DNA from 3 places in the Blautia sp. OM06-15AC genome. Region 2 is predicted to be linked to each of the others. Evidence: predicted binding sites of a transcription regulator. Region 2 holds the regulator's gene; each other region holds the start of a gene.

Region 1 (5,681 bases), on a different contig from region 2:
ATGAGATCAATGCGTTCATTCCGAAAGAATACTGGACACTGGAAGCAGATCTGAAAATTCCAGGCGAGAAGAAACCGCTCGTCGCAAAATTCCACGGCAAAGGCAGTGAAAAGATGGCGGTCGAGACGAAAGAGCAGCTCGATGAAATCTTAAAGGGACTGGAAAATGAGACCTTTACTGTATCCGAAGTGAAAAAAGGAGAGCGTTCCAAGAAAGCGCCGCTTCCGTTCACCACGAGTACCCTGCAGCAGGAAGCATCGAAGGTGCTGAACTTCTCCACGCAGAAGACGATGCGTCTGGCGCAGCAGCTCTACGAGGGCGTGGAAGTAAAGGGAAAGGGAACGATCGCTCTGATTTCCTATCTGCGTACCGATTCTACACGAATCAGCGAGGAGGCCGATGCGGCAGCACGTTCCTTTATCCAGGAGCAGTACGGCACAAAATATACCGCAAGCGGGGACACGACGGAGAATAAAAACAGCAAGGCACAGGATGCGCACGAGGCCATCCGTCCGACCGATGTGACGAATACACCGGTAATGGTAAAAGAATCCCTGCCAAGAGATCTGTTCCGCCTGTATCAGCTGATCTGGAAACGCTTTGTGGCAAGCCGCATGCAGCCGGCCGTCTATGAGACAATTTCCGCACGGATCAATGCAGGAGAGTATCTCTTTACAGCAGCTTCCTCCCGTCTGGCATTTGATGGTTTCATGTCCGTTTACACCGATCCGGATGAGGAAAAGAAAGAGAAAAACGCCGCTGTCCGGAGCCTGGAGGCAGGAACGGAGCTGGCACTGGAAAAGATGGATCCGCAGCAGCACTTCACACAGCCGCCGGCACACTACACCGAGGCTTCCCTTGTCAAAACACTCGAGGAACTCGGCATCGGCCGTCCAAGTACGTACGCGCCGACCATCACAACGATCATCAACCGCCGTTACGTGGCAAAGGAGAACAAGAACCTTTACATGACAGAGCTCGGCGAGGTGGTCAACAACATGATGAAAGAGGCATTCCCGAGCATCGTGGATGTCAACTTTACGGCAACGATGGAAGCTCTGCTCGACAGGGTTGGAGATGGAAGTGTTCCGTGGAAGACAGTAGTCGAGAACTTCTGGCCGGATCTCTATGAGGCGGTCACAGAGGCAGAAAAGAACCTCGAAGAAGTTAAGGTAGAGGATGAGGTGACAGATGTCATCTGCGAGAACTGCGGCCGCAACATGGTGGTCAAATACGGCCCGCACGGAAAATTCCTCGCCTGCCCGGGATTCCCGGACTGCAAGAACACGAAGCCGTATCTGGAAAAGATCGGTGTTCCGTGTCCGAAGTGCGGAAAAGAAGTGATCCTGCGCAAGACGAAAAAAGGGCGGAAATATTATGGATGCGAAAACAATCCGGAATGCGATTTCATGTCCTGGCAGAAACCGTCTGCCAAGAAATGCCCGCAGTGCGGCGGCTATATGCTGGAAAAAGGCAATAAGCTGGTCTGCGCGGACGAGCAGTGCGGCTATGTAGAAGCACGCGAAAAGAAAGACGAAGACTGAGAATGACAAAGCGGTCTGTACTGGTGAAAAACTGGTGCAGGCCGTTTTTTTTGCTTATCGAGGCGGAAAAACAGGAAGATCTGAAAAAATTTAGCATGAATTTTTATAAAATTTATAGTTTTCTGAAAAATATATTGATTTCCGGAAAACTACATGATAGAATGAGCTTAGTTTTAAGGGTTGTCTGAAAAAGGCATCAGTGTGCATTTTTTTCGGCGGATACGCCAAAAAAATGCAGAAAATAAAGAAAGGAGAAGAACATGAGCGTACAACTGCTGGATAAAACCAGAAAAATCAACAAACTGCTTCATAACAATCACTCCACGAAGGTCGTGTTCAACGATATCTGTGAAGTCCTGATGGAAACGTTAAGTTCCAATATCCTGGTGATCAGTAAAAAAGGAAAAGTGCTGGGCATCAGCCTTTGCCCGGGCGTGGAAGAAATTACGGAGCTGATCGAGGATAAGGTGGGCGGTTATGTCGATGCCGCATTAAACGAGCGTCTCCTCGGCGTACTCTCCACAAAAGAGAACGTCAATTTACAGACCCTCGGCTTTGAGCGGCCTGGTGTAGAGCGCTACACCGCAATTATCTGCCCGATCGAGATCGCCGGAGAACGCCTTGGTACCGTATTTATGTACCGCTGCACCCCGCAGTACGATATCGACGATATCATCGTCAGTGAGTACGGCACAACCGTTGTCGGACTGGAAATGATGCGTTCCGTCAACGAGGAAAATGTGGAGGAAAACCGCAAGGTTCAGGTGGTTAAATCCGCATTCAACACGTTGTCCTTCTCCGAACTGGAAGCCATCATCCATATCTTTGATGAACTGAACGGGGATGAGGGCATTCTGGTTGCAAGCAAAATTGCAGACCGCGTCGGCATCACAAGATCCGTCATCGTAAATGCCCTCCGCAAATTCGAGAGCGCAGGCGTCATCGAGTCCCGTTCCAGCGGTATGAAGGGAACGTATATCAAGGTATTAAATGATTATATCTTTGATGAACTCGACGAGATCAAAGCAAGAAAGAACCTGAAAGGAAAGGGCGATGCCCATCCGGACGAGGCGAAAAAATAAAAAAGTGGAATGTAGAAAAGAATCGGAGCCGTTTAAGAATGGCGCCGTTTCTTTTTGTGCAAAAAAGCATTCGGGGAGCGGAAAAAAATGGTATCATTCCCGTTTTTAGGAATAAACTATAATTAGATTCTAAAGAGAGTATAAAATATGAAAAAGTTGCCAAAATAAGAAAAAACGAGAAAATAAGAGAAATTAAGAGCTATCACGAGAAAAAAAAAGAGAATTACAAAATTCATACATTTGCGAAATGAGGTGGAAAACACTATAGTAAGAACCATCAAGTAGCACTCGAATGAACTGAGTGCTAATAAATAAAACTGAATGAAATCTTGAAGGAGGAAACATAAATGAAGTTAGTACCTTTAGGTGACAGAGTTGTATTAAAAGAGTTAAAAGCAGAGGAAACCACAAAATCCGGTATCGTACTTCCGGGACAGGCACAGGAGAAACCGCAGCAGGCTGAGGTTATCGCAGTAGGACCTGGAAAAGTAGAAGACGGCAAAGAAGTAAAAATGGAAGTTGCAGTCGGAGATCAGGTAATCTATTCCAAATATGCAGGAACCAACGTCAAACTGGAAGACGAAGAGTACATCATCGTAAAACAGGATGACATTCTGGCAGTTGTAAAATAAAGAATAATCAAGTAAAAATCAGGAGGCATGACAATCATGGCAAAAGAGATTAAATATGGAGCAGAGGCAAGAAACGCTCTTCAGAATGGTGTAAACCAGCTTGCAGATACCGTACGTGTAACCCTTGGACCGAAAGGAAGAAACGTTGTTCTGGACAAACAGTACGGCGCTCCGCTCATCACAAACGATGGTGTTACGATTGCAAAAGAGATCGAGCTGGCAGACGGCTTTGAAAACATGGGCGCACAGCTCATCAAAGAAGTTGCTGCAAAGACCAACGACGTAGCAGGTGATGGTACCACAACCGCAACCGTTCTGGCACAGGCTATGGTAAACGAAGGAATGAAAAACCTGGCAGCAGGTGCGAACCCGATCGTTCTTCGTAAGGGAATGAAGAAAGCAACCGATAAAGCTGTTCAGATCCTTGCAGAGATGAGCCAGCCGGTAGCAGGCAAAGAGCAGATTGCAAAAGTTGCAGCTGTTTCTTCCGGAAGCGAAGAAGTAGGCCAGATGGTAGCTGACGCTATGGAAAAAGTTTCCAAAGACGGCGTTATCACCATCGAGGAGTCCAAGACCATGCAGAACGAGCTGGAGCTGGTAGAAGGTATGCAGTTCGACCGTGGATATATCTCCGCTTACATGTGTACCGATATGGAGAAAATGGAAGCCGTTCTCGACAATCCATATATCCTGATTACCGATAAGAAACTGTCCAACATTCAGGAAGTTCTTCCGCTGCTGGAGCAGATCGTACAGAACGGAGCAAGACTGCTGATCATCGCTGAGGACGTAGAGGGCGAGGCTCTCCAGACACTCGTGATCAACAAACTGCGCGGAACCTTCAACGTAGTAGCTGTCAAAGCACCGGGATACGGCGACAGAAGAAAAGCAATGCTCGAGGATATCGCAATCCTGACCGGCGGCCAGGTGATCTCCGAGGAAGTTGGTCTGGAATTAAAAGACGCTACTCTGGAAATGCTCGGACGTGCAAAATCTGTTAAAGTTCAGAAAGAGAACACCGTTATCGTTGACGGTGCCGGCGCAAAAGATGCCATCGCAGCAAGAATCGGCCAGATCAGATCCCAGATCGAGGAGACCACTTCTGAGTTCGATAAAGAGAAACTGCAGGAGAGACTGGCAAAAATGGCAGGCGGCGTAGCTGTGATCCGTGTAGGTGCAGCAACCGAGACCGAGATGAAAGAAGAAAAACTCCGTATGGAGGATGCTTTAAATGCAACGAGAGCAGCCGTAGAAGAGGGTATCATCGCAGGCGGCGGTTCTGCATACATCCATGTAACAACACAGCTTGCAGAGCTGATTGACAGCCTGGACGGCGACGAGAAGATCGGTGCAAGAATCGTACAGAAAGCACTCGAGGCTCCTCTGTTCCACATCGTAACAAACGCAGGTCTGGAAGGCGCTGTTGTGATCAACAAAGTAAAAGAGTCCAAAGTAGGTGTTGGATTTGATGCATACAACGAAGAGTATGTAGACATGATCCAGGCTGGTATCCTTGATCCGGTTAAGGTTACCAGAAGCGCACTGCAGAACGCTACCAGCGTTTCCGCAACCCTGCTGACCACAGAATCCGTTGTTTCAACCATCAAAGAGCCGGCTCCGGCTATGCCGGCAGGCGCAGACGGTGGAATGGGAATGATGTAATTTCCGGGATAAAAATGTCTGGTAAAACAAAATAAGAAAACCGGCTGGCAAAGACCGTAGCGGAACATGGGTTCCGAAGTCCTGTCTTTGCCGGCCGGTTTTTTAGTGGAAAGTTTTTCTTCCATTTCGCATGGCTCTGAATCGTTACAAAAAATTTCAGAAAGTTTTCATGCTTTCGCCGGGCGGCGTATATGGACGCTTCCGGCGTTTTATGCTATACTGATTTGTAGGATGTTGGGGGAAATACAACAAAGGAGAAGAAACACACATGGCAAGTCGTTATGAATCCGACATGACAAGGAAGGAGAAGATGCAGCTCGAAAAAGAGAAGCTGTCGAAAATGAATTTTAAAGAGAAACTGGCCTATATCTGGGAATACTACAAGGCTGTCATTTTCGGCATCATCGCTGTTATCTTCATCATCGGCACGATTGTGAATATCCATGAAAATGCGAAGTATTATGACCTCGTGAGCATTGCCGTAGTGGATTACGCAGGACTGCAGGATGTAAGTCCGATCGAGGAGGACCTAAAAGAAGCGCTCGGAACCGGAGATAAGTACGAAAAGGTAAGCATCGATACAAGCTACAGCTTCGGTGAAAACCTGGAAAACGCGGATTACAACACGCTGATGAAATTCACAGCCGTGATTGCCGCACAGAGCATGGATGTTCTGATCTGTTCACAGGCCGTGTACGACAACTACAGCAAAGACGATTATTTTCTGGATCTGTCCACACTGTTTGACGAAGCGACGTGTG
Region 2 (5,681 bases):
CGAGTTCTTCGGGGATGAGATTGACCGTCTGGTGCAGATCGATACGCTGACGGGTGAAATCTTATGTGAACTGAACCACATCGCAATCTTTCCTGCCTCCCACTACGTTGTGCCGATGGACACGATCCTGAAAGCAACAGGCGAGATTGAAAAGGATATGGAAGAGCAGGTGAAGTTCTTCAAGCACGAGGGAAAACTGATCGAGGCCCAGCGCATCGAGGAGCGGACCAATTTCGATATTGAGATGCTCAAAGAAACCGGCATCTGTTCCGGCATCGAAAACTATTCGCGTTACCTCTCCGGATTAAAGCCAGGCGAGCCGCCCTACACACTGATGGACTATTTCGGAGATGATTTCCTCATCATCGTGGATGAGTCGCATAAGACTGTTCCGCAGATCCGCAGCATGTATGCCGGCGACCAGTCGCGGAAATCGACGCTGGTGGACTATGGATTCCGTCTGCCGTCCGCAAAAGACAACCGCCCGTTGAACTTCGGCGAGTTCGAGGACCGGATTGATCAGATCCTCTTCGTATCTGCCACGCCGGGCGACTACGAGGCAGACCACGAGCTGCTGCGCGCTGAACAGATCATCCGCCCGACCGGCCTTCTCGACCCGGATGTCGAGGTGCGCCCGGTGGAGGGACAGATCGACGATCTGATTTCGGAAGTAAAGAAAGAAACTGAAAAACACAACAAAGTTCTCGTGACGACGCTGACGAAGCGTATGGCAGAGGATCTGACCGACTATATGAAAGAGGCCGGCATCCGCGTGCGCTACCTGCACTCCGATATCGACACCCTGGAACGGACCGAGATCATCCGTGATATGCGTCTCGATGTCTTCGATGTGCTCGTCGGCATCAACCTTCTGCGTGAGGGTCTCGACATCCCGGAAATCACACTCGTGGCGATCCTGGATGCCGATAAAGAAGGTTTCCTGCGTTCCGAAACCTCCCTGATCCAGACCATCGGCCGTGCCGCACGAAACAGCGAGGGCCATGTTATCATGTACGCCGATGTGATGACCGATTCCATGCGACTCGCGATCGACGAGACGAAGCGCCGCCGTGCCCTGCAGGAAGCCTACAACAAAGAACACGGCATCACTCCGACCACCATCAAAAAAGCCGTCCGCGATCTCATCAGCATTTCGAAAGAAGTGGCAAAGACAGAAGAAAAGATGGAAAAAGACCCGGAGTCCATGAGCCGCGAAGAACTGGAAAAACTGATCGGCCAGGTACAGAAACAGATGAAAGCCGCTGCCGCCGAACTCAACTTCGAAATGGCCGCCGAGCTGCGTGACAAAATGATCACACTGAAGAAGAGCCTGGATGACATGGAAGAATAAAAAAGAAGAAAAGAGCATGAAAAAAAGCGTGCCGGAAAAGCGACAGAAAACTTTCCGGCACGCTTTTTTGCGTCCGATTTTGATTCCTTCTTGTTCAGAATTGACGCAAAATAAGAATACCATTATAATATAAAATACGACCAAACGGTCGCATCAAAACGAAAAACACAAAAATAAAAAGACAACAATAAAAAAATTAATCGCCGAATTTTCTCTTTTTACTGGAGACACTCAGCAGATAGTCGACCGAGCAGTCATAGAACCGTGCAAGTCGGATCACATAGTCGATCGGGATGTCGCGGATTCCTTTTTCGTAGCGGGAATAGACGTCGCGGTTGCATTCGAGCAGGGCAGAAATCTCTTTGATGGTGAGATCCTGATCAATCCGCATATCTTCAATTCTCTGGTATTTCATACGTTGTACCATCCTTTCAGATTCAAACCCATACTACCAAACGGTTGGATGGACAAAGTTAAATCAGATCATATGGTCGCAAATTGGAGAATAGGGCGGGAGAGAGAAACGGCGGGTGAAGACAGCCTGTGCAGAAAACAGAAAAATATGTACGGCAGAAATGGGGGAACGAATGGGAAAAGCAGAAAGAATAGAAATAGAAGATTTTGTCCAGAATATAGTGGAACGGATGGAGACGCCGGAAGCGTTTGAAAAAATGATCAGCCGGGAGGAAGAATGCGAAGCGCAGGGGCAGGAGAGCCGTCTGAGGGATGTGCTGAAGAAAGAATGGCCGGTGGACGAAAAGGGAGAGCGCATCTATCAGATCACTAATATATATGAAGAAAAAGCAGAAGAACTCCTCATTGTAGAACTGTATACCGGCATCCACCTGGAAAACGGAGTCCCGTGCGGGCATTTTACGCTGTATCTCTGCGGGGAGCCGGACGGATGGAAACTCAGCGAAACGCGGATGATGGAATATCTGCAGAATCTGTAAACGAAAAAGCAAAACAGGGAGGACAGGGAAAAGAAAAACTGTCCTCCTGCTTTTGCTGCGGCGGAGACACCGGAAAGTCAGGATCCATACGGCCGCTTCTCATCGCTGATGCCGACCAGATAATCCAGACTGACCTGATACAGCTCCGCCAGACGGATGGCAATGGAGATCGGCAGCTGCCGGACGCCTTTTTCATATCGGGTATACACATCGCGGTTGCAGCCGAGATAGTCGGCAACCTGGCGGATCGTCAGATCGTGGTCCGTGCGCAGATCCTCCAGTCTCTGATATTTCATGATTCATCACCTCTGAGAAAATGCTACTAAATGGTCGTATCGAAATGGCAGAATCCTACCATACGGCTATAGCGCCTTTGAAACAGTAGAATGCAATAAAAAAGAAAAGTCAGATTCCTTTTCAGAAAGAAAACGGTTTATACTTTTTTCACAATTTCTTCATAGAAAAACCGGGAAAAGGTGTTGACAAACAAAAGGCAGAGTGCTATCTTAAGAGCATAGATGTTAGCACTCCACTGAAACGAGTGCTAACAGGACTATACAACAGGAAGGAGCTTATCTTAGTGGATACAGAATTGGATGAAAGAAAAAGAAAAATATTAAAAGCGATCATCCAGACGTATCTGGAAACGGGCGAGCCGGTCGGCTCAAGAACGATTTCCAAATACACGGATTTGAATTTAAGCTCCGCCACAATCCGGAATGAAATGTCCGATCTGGAAGAGATGGGTTACATCTTACAGCCCCACACTTCCGCAGGACGCATTCCTTCCGATAAAGGCTACCGCCTCTATGTAGATGAGCTGATGCGGGAAAAAGAACAGGAAGTTGCAGACATCAAAAACATGGTCATTGAAAAAACAGACCGAATGGAAAAAGTTCTGCAGCAGGTTGTCAAAGTCCTCGCTTCATCTACCAACTATGCAACGTTGATTACAGGACCGGAATATCACAGAAATAAAGTGAAATTCATCCAGCTCTCAAAAGTCAATGAAGAGCAGCTCCTGGCCGTCATCGTCGTAGAAGGCAACCTGGTGAAAAACCAGATGATCGACCTCGACGAGACCATCAACGATGAACAGATATTAAAGCTGAACCTGCTTCTGAACACACAGCTCAATGGCCTGACCATTGAAGAAATCAATCTTGGCATGATCAAGAAGATGAAAGAGCAGGCAGGCATCCACTCCGGCATCATCAGCAAAGTGGTCGATACCGTAGCGGAAGCCATCGCAGTCAGCGAAGAAGATGTGCCGGTGTACACCAGCGGCGCAACCAACATTTTCAAGTACCCTGAGCTTTCCGACAGCAGCAAAGCCAGCCAGCTGATTTCCACATTCGAGGAACGGCAGAAACTGGTCGATATGATCAAAGGAGCTGCCGAGGAGCAGGACGGAGAGGAAAATACCGGTATTCAGGTATACATCGGAAATGAATCTTCGATGGAACCCTTACGGGACTGCAGCGTGGTCACCACCACATACGATATGGGAAACGGTATGCGCGGAACAATCGGTATCGTGGGACCAAAGCGGATGGATTACGAAAATGTGGTAGATAACCTGAAAACATTAAAAGTTCAACTGGACGCCGTCTTCAAAAAGCCGGACACAGGTGAGTAGAAAGGTGGAATGATCAGTGAGCGAAGAAAATAGAAAGAAAGAGGAAACCATGGAAGAACCTACACGCGAGATGGAAAAAGAAACCGGAGCAGAGACCGATCTGCCGGAAACCGAACCGGCTGCGGAGCAGGAAGAAGCAAAGAAAGCAGCAGAGGCAAAAGAAGCGGAAGCTGCAGAAGAAACTGCTGAGGATGGCAAAGAACGAAAGTTCTTCAAAAAGAAAAAAGATAAAAAAGATGAGAAAATCGAAGAGCTGACTGACCGCCTGACCCGTCAGATGGCAGAGTTCGATAACTTCCGCAAACGCACCGAAAAAGAAAAAGCAAATATGTATGCCATTGGAGCAAAAGACATCATCGAGAAGATTCTTCCGGTTGTTGACAGCTTCGAGCGCGGACTTGCAACGGTGGAAAACCCGGAGGAAGATCCGTTCGCAGACGGCATGAATAAAGTATACAAACAGTTTACCACAGCACTCGATGAACTCGGTGTAACCGTGATCGAGGCCGTTGGAAAGGAATTCGATCCGAACCTGCACAACGCAGTGATGCATGTGGAGGATGAGGAAGCCGGCGAGAACATCGTCGTAGAAGAGTTCCTGAAGGGCTACATGTACAAAGGTTCCGTAGTCCGTCACAGTATGGTCAAGGTGGCTAACTAAGCCTTGAAGATAAATAAATAGAAATTAAACCATTTTTTAGCATAATTCATTGAGGAGGAAACAACAATGGGCAAAATTATTGGTATTGACTTAGGAACAACAAACAGCTGTGTAGCCGTTATGGAAGGTGGAAAACCAACCGTTATCGCAAACGCAGAGGGTGAAAGAACAACTCCATCTATCGTAGCATTCACAAAAACAGGTGACCGTCTGGTCGGCGAGCCGGCAAAACGTCAGGCTGTAACAAACGCAGACAGAACCATCCGTTCTATCAAACGTGAGATGGGTACTGACTATAAAGTAGACATCGAAGGAAAGAAATACTCTCCGCAGGAGATCTCCGCTATGATTCTTCAGAAACTGAAAGGTGATGCAGAGAACTACCTTGGTGAGAAAGTAACAGAAGCAGTTATCACAGTTCCGGCTTACTTCAATGACGCACAGCGTCAGGCAACCAAAGATGCCGGTAAAATCGCAGGTCTTGATGTAAAACGTATCATCAACGAGCCTACCGCAGCAGCTCTGGCATACGGACTGGACAACGAAAATGAGCAGAAGATCATGGTATACGACCTTGGCGGCGGTACTTTCGATGTTTCCATCATCGAGATCGGTGACGGCGTTATCGAAGTTCTTTCCACAGCAGGAAACAACCGTCTGGGCGGCGATGACTTCGACCAGAAAGTAACAGATTATATCCTTGCTGAGTTCAAGAAACAGGAAGGCGTAGATCTTTCCAATGATAAAATGGCTCTGCAGAGAATCAGAGAAGCAGCAGAGAAAGCAAAGAAAGAGCTTTCCAGCGCAACTACAACCAACATCAACCTGCCGTTCATCACTGCAACCGCAGATGGCCCGAAACATCTCGATATGAACCTGACAAAGGCTAAATTCGATGAGCTGACCCACGACCTGGTAGAGAAAACTGCAGAGCCGGTACAGAGAGCACTTTCTGATGCAGGCCTTCAGGCATCCGAGCTTTCCAAAGTCCTTCTGGTAGGCGGATCTACCCGTATCCCGGCTGTACAGGATAAAGTAAGACAGCTGACCGGACACGAGCCGAGCAAGAGCCTGAAC
Region 3 (5,681 bases), on a different contig from region 2:
AATGTCATGTATACAGTTGTAAGCAGCTGGGCTTATGATGGAGAACACGAAGAAACAGGTATGGAAAACTGGAAGAAAGCAGGAATTGGTATCGATATTGTAATAGCACTTTTCATGACAGGAATGGAAGTACTGGTAATCAGAGAATATAAGAAAAGAAAGAATGCTGAATAAAGATGAAAGTGGGATGGAAAACAGTTATGAAACAGCAAAAATTGGTTGAAAAGATGACAATAGAAGAAAAGGCAGCGTTCCTCAGTGGAAAAACTGTCTGGCAGACCAGAGAAATTGACCGGCTTTCCATTCCGTCCATCTTTCTTTCAGATGAACCGCATGGAATCAGAAAACAGGCAGGAGCAGGAGACCATCTGGGACTGAATGCATCCTTGAATGCAACTTGTTTTCCCACAGCAGCGACAATAGCTAACAGCTGGAATCAGGACCTGGGGGAAGAAATCGGACAGGCTCTTGGAGAGGAAGCAGCAAGTATGGATGTAAATATCCTGCTTGGTCTGGGATTAAATATTAAAAGAAGCCCATTATGTGGAAGAAATTTTGAATATTTTTCAGAAAATCCATATCTTTCCGGGAAGATGGCAGCGTCATATATTCGTGGAATACAGAGTAAAGGCGTATATGCCTGCCCGAAGCATCTGGCGGTTAATAGTCAGGAACTTCGGAGAATGGCAATGGACGCAGTTGTTGACGAACGGACATTAAGAGAAATATATCTGACCGGTTTTGAGATAGCTGTTAAAGAAGGACACGCAAAAGCAATCATGAGCAGTTACAACCAGATTAATGGGATTTATGCTAATGAGGACAAACATCTTTTGACAGACATCCTGCGCAAAGACTGGGGCGGAAGCAATGACCATGTGAAAGGTGTTGCTGCCGGCTCAAATCTGGAGATGCCGTCCTGTGGGTACGATTCTGCAAGAGAAGTGATTGCTGCTGTCCAAAGTGGAAAGCTGAAGGAAGCGGATTTGGATGAAAGAGTTGGAGAATTGGTGGATGCAGTGATGGAGCTGACATCAGGGAAGAAGCTTTCAAATAAAAACTTTGACAGAAACGCACATCATCAACTGGCAAAGAAAGCAGCAGCAGAAAGCATGATTCTTCTGAAAAATGAAAAACAGATTCTTCCGCTGGATACAAAAAAATCCATCGCTGTTATTGGAGATTTTGCTTTTTCACCCAGATATCAGGGGGCAGGATCTTCTATGGTCAATCCAACAAAAGTAGAAGATATGTCATCAATTTTGCAACAATATGATCTGAATATTCTGGGAATGACAAGAGGCTATCAGAGAAATGGAGATGTAGATGAGAATGATAGAAAGTTTGCATTAAATTTATCTATGAACGCGGATATTGTGATTTTCTGCTTTGGTCTTGATGAGATCAGTGAATCAGAAGGACTGGACAGAACCCATATGCGTATTCCGCAGGATCAGATAGATCTTTTGCAGGATATCAGCAAAGTGAATGAAAATATTATTGGAATATTGAGTGCAGGATCTGCGATAGAAATGCCATGGCACACCTGCTGCAAAGCGATTTTGCATGGCTATCTGAATGGACAGGCAGGCGCTTCTGCAACATTGGATATTCTGACCGGAAAAAGAACTGAAAGGTTTTGCAAAAGTTTATTTAAAGGCAGGAGAAAGCAGACAGATCAGAATTCCCTTTGATGATAAGACATTCCGTTATTGGAATATAAAAACAGGACAGTGGGAAACAGAAACAGGAACTTATCAGATTATGGTAGGTGCCAGTGTTGCAGATATTCGTTTAACAGGTATGACCGAGAGAACAGGAAACAGTAAAGGATATCCTTATAATCCGGCAAAATGCCTTACTATTATACAGGAATCGTGCAGAAAATATCAGATGAGGAATTTCGTGAACTTCTTGGTCATGAGATACCGAATGGAAGATGGAGTGGAAATCTGGAAATCAATGATGCAATCTGTCAGATGTATTATGCAAAAAGCAGACTTGCAAGACTGATATATAGATGTCTCACAAAAATGAAAAAGAAGAGTGAGGCACAGGGAAAGCCGGATCTGAATATTCTTTTTATTTACAACATGCCATTTAGAGGTATTGCCAAAATGACCGGCGGGGCAGTCAGTATGGAAATGGTATATGGAATTGTCGATGCTGTGAATGGACACTTTATGCGTGGAGTAAAAAAAGTAGTTGGCGGATATTTCAGAAACAGAAGAAATAATAAGAAATATGAAAAATTATTAAAAGGAGCCGAAGGGAAGTGCAGATGAATCATATAAAAAATATATGGAAATGTTTTGAAGAGAAACATTCTGCTATTGCAAAATGGCTTTATCAGATATTCTATTTTGTTATATTCAGTATGGGCGTGACAGTATTCCAGTATCTTGTATTTACATTTTTACCAGGGATTTTGGGAATTGGACTGGCTGGTACAGAGTTTATGTGGCCAAAGGTTTCCATGAATCTGTTTGTAGTAAAATTTACATGGAGTTTGCTGGGGTATAATGTATTGCGTGATGCAACGGGAAATATACTGATCGGTGGTGGACTTGGCTATTTTATCAGTTATGAATTGGGGTCATTTCTTGCACAGTGTATCAATTTTCCACGTCAGAGAAATATTACTTTTAAAAGCCATGGAAATCCTGTATATCAGGCAATTTGGTATTTTGTTGCATGGGTGGTAATTTCACTGATTTGTAATGGATTTAATAATCTGTGGATGCCAGTTGCATCTGCATATGTGGCCCCGGCAGTCTATAACATGCTTGTGACAATTATTACAGGTGGAGTTTCCATGGTGATTTTTTTCTTTGTGTTTAAAATTATTTTCCCAGAGGGGAAGACTGAATAGAAGAAATTAGCAAGTATGCCTGAAATCTAATAATAAAAGAGATGAGGAGTAGTAAGAAAATCAGACAAATATATTTTTCCAAGAATTTGTCGTAAAAATGTGGTCAAACCAAGAAAATCGAGTGCGAAAGAGAATGTTACGCCATGCACAGCTCGGGAAAGAATTCCCTCGCTGTAGGGCTGTCGCCCTATAAAATAGCAAAAAAAGACGCCTTTGCAAGTAAACTAGCAGGGCGTCTTTTTTCAACATTTTGCATGGTTTGTAGCGTTCACAAATTCTTCACAAAATAATTAGCACTCACCTCTTGACAGTGCTAATAATAAGTGTTATATTACATCTAGAACAAAGGAAGAGGGATACAAAGAGAGGAAAAGAAGAAAACCTCCGGTATCCGGAAGCCTTTCCGTTCCAAAGAAACAGGTAAACAAAAAGATCCGGTGAAAAGAAAAACCGGAGAAAAAGCATGGATCAGGTTCCATGAGAAGAATAAGAAGGAGCGATGACTTATGTTAATGCCTAGTATTTTTGGAGAAAATTTATTTGATGACTTTTTCAACGATTTTCCGTTCTATGATTATGACAAAGAGATGAAGAATACAGAAAAGAAACTGTATGGCCGCAAAGCCAGCCATGTGATGAAAACAGATATTCGCGAGCTGGATAATGGCTACGAGGTAGTGGTTGACCTTCCGGGCTTCACGAAAGATGAAGTTCAGGCCACACTGGAAAATGGTTATCTGACCATCAGTGCAGAGAAAGGTCTTGACAAAGACGAGAAAGAAAAAGAGAACGGCCGCTACATCCGCAAAGAGCGTTACGCAGGTGCATGCAGCAGAAGCTTCTATGTAGGTGAAGATATTACCGAAGAGGATATCAAGGCTGAATTTAAACACGGTCTGCTGAAACTCTTCGTACCGAAGAAGGAAGCAAAACCGGCTGTGGAGCAGAAAAAGACAATCTCCATTGAAGGATAAAAGAAAAAAAGCAAAAGCGTTTGCCGCCCGGGAATGTTAAAATTCCCGGGCGGCAAAATTTTTATCTTTTCCGGTACATCCCGAGGGAAAGAATCCGGAATACGCGGGGCGGATATACGTGATTTTCGAATTCGGAAAATAAATTGTATACAATAATGTACTTGCTATTTGGGAACAGGTCCGATACAATAGGCGTGACAATTACAAAATGAGAGAACTCGTATCAAAAGGAGAAATCATGAAGAAAAGAAGAAGCGTACTTGCGCTGCTTTTAGTTGCAGCTCTTACTGTTGTACTTGGCGGATGCCAGGATGGCAAGGATGGGAAAGCAGATTCTTCCGATACCACAAGTTCTCAGGTATCAACGGAATCAACCCCGACAGGGGAACCTGTTATGGGAGGTTCCATCACGGTAGGAATTCCTCAGGACATTGAGGATAGTCTTGACCCACACAAATCTGTTGCGGCAGGAACGAAAGAAATCCTATTCAATATTTATGAGGGCCTTGTAAAGCCCGATGAAGAAGGAAATCTGAACGATGCGGTGGCAGAGAGCCATTCGATCTCGGAGGATGGAAAGGTTTATACCTTCAAGCTCCGGAATGGTGTCAAATTCCACGATGGAACGACCGTCACTGCAGAGGATGTAAAATATTCAATCGAACGCTGTGCGGGTATCAACGGAGACGGAACGCCTCTGGTAGAGGCATTTTCCAATGTGGACAAGGTTGAAATTCCGGACGAGAGCACGATCGACATCTATTTAAAAGAGGCAGACACCGAGTTTCTTGCCTATCTGACGGTAGCGATTGTACCTGAGCATGTGGAAGATCTGGAAGCAGATCCGGTCGGAACAGGCCCGTTCCACTATGTATCACGATCCCCGCAGGAAAACATTGTCCTTGAAAAATTCAGCGATTACTGGGATACGGAAAATCAGGCGTATCTGGCCAAGGTAACATTTCGAATTGTCAAGGACAGCAATGCAGTCGTAACAAACCTGAAATCCGGTACACTGGACATGTATGCACGTCTCAGTTCCACACAGACAGCGCAGCTTGCCGAAGATTCCGATTTTACGATTTATGACGGCGGTATGAACCTGGTACAGGCGCTGTATCTGAACAATGCCGTGGAACCGCTCAACAATGTGAAGGTGCGCCAGGCGCTGTGCTATGCGGCAAACCGCCAGGAAGTGCTGGATATGATTGCGGACGGAAAAGGAACGATCATCGGAAGCAGCATGTTCCCGGCATTTGGAAAATATTATGTGCCGGAACTGTCAGAGCGATATAATCAGGATATTGAGAAGGCAAAAGAACTGTTAAAAGAAGCCGGATACCCAGATGGATTTGAGCTTACGATTACAGTGCCGAACAATTATCAGCAGCATATCGATACAGCCCAGGTTCTGGTAGAGCAGCTTAAAGCGATCGGTGTTACTGCCAAAATTCAGCAGGTCGAGTGGGACAGCTGGCTGTCGGATGTATATGCAGACCGGAAGTTCCAGTCCACGGTTGTCGGCGTTGATGCGGCATATCTGACCGGACGCGCGTTGCTGGAACGGTTTACCTCAACATCATCCAAGAACTTTATCAACTACAGCAACGAAGAGTATGATAAACTGTATCAGCAGGTTAAGACCAGCACGGATGAAGAGGAGCAGGTTGAGATTTACAAAAAAATGGAAACACTGCTCTGTGACGATGCGGCAAACCTGTATATCGAGGATATGGCATGTGAGGTTGCACTTCGGAGCGATTTTGCGGGCTATCGGTTCTATCCGCTGTATGTGCAGGATATGGCGAAAATTTATAAAGTAAAATAGTAGCTAT

Evidence for each region. Region 2 encodes HrcA, which represses chaperone genes, less so after heat shock. Its sites were predicted from a motif close to TGTTAGCACTCNNNNNNNNNGAGTGCTAACA; they were not measured.
Region 1: groES (co-chaperone GroES) is a predicted target of HrcA. The motif match lies at 2,906-2,936, and genes of this name have one in related genera.
Region 3: DXB83_RS04115 (Hsp20/alpha crystallin family protein) is a predicted target of HrcA. The motif match lies at 3,161-3,191, and genes of this name have one in related genera.

The regions. Positions count from the first base shown of each region.
Region 1 is NZ_QULD01000005.1:59,057-64,737, forward strand. Features, by position in the region: gene topA (type I DNA topoisomerase) at 1-1,544, shown strand, start outside; gene codY (GTP-sensing pleiotropic transcriptional regulator CodY) at 1,805-2,626, shown strand; gene groES (co-chaperone GroES) at 2,974-3,258, shown strand; gene groL (chaperonin GroEL) at 3,295-4,920, shown strand; gene DXB83_RS08450 (hypothetical protein) at 5,189-5,681, shown strand, end outside.
Region 2 is NZ_QULD01000015.1:76,089-81,769, reverse strand. Features, by position in the region: gene uvrB (excinuclease ABC subunit UvrB) at 1-1,351, shown strand, start outside; gene DXB83_RS15205 (helix-turn-helix domain-containing protein) at 1,548-1,766, opposite strand; gene DXB83_RS15200 (hypothetical protein) at 1,939-2,304, shown strand; gene DXB83_RS15195 (helix-turn-helix domain-containing protein) at 2,382-2,600, opposite strand; gene hrcA (heat-inducible transcriptional repressor HrcA) at 2,885-3,943, shown strand; gene grpE (nucleotide exchange factor GrpE) at 3,993-4,604, shown strand; gene dnaK (molecular chaperone DnaK) at 4,671-5,681, shown strand, end outside.
Region 3 is NZ_QULD01000002.1:98,994-104,674, forward strand. Features, by position in the region: gene DXB83_RS04100 (hypothetical protein) at 1-174, shown strand, start outside; partial or broken gene DXB83_RS04105 (beta-glucosidase) at 201-2,285, shown strand; gene DXB83_RS04110 (hypothetical protein) at 2,282-2,872, shown strand; gene DXB83_RS04115 (Hsp20/alpha crystallin family protein) at 3,379-3,846, shown strand; gene DXB83_RS04120 (ABC transporter substrate-binding protein) at 4,085-5,674, shown strand.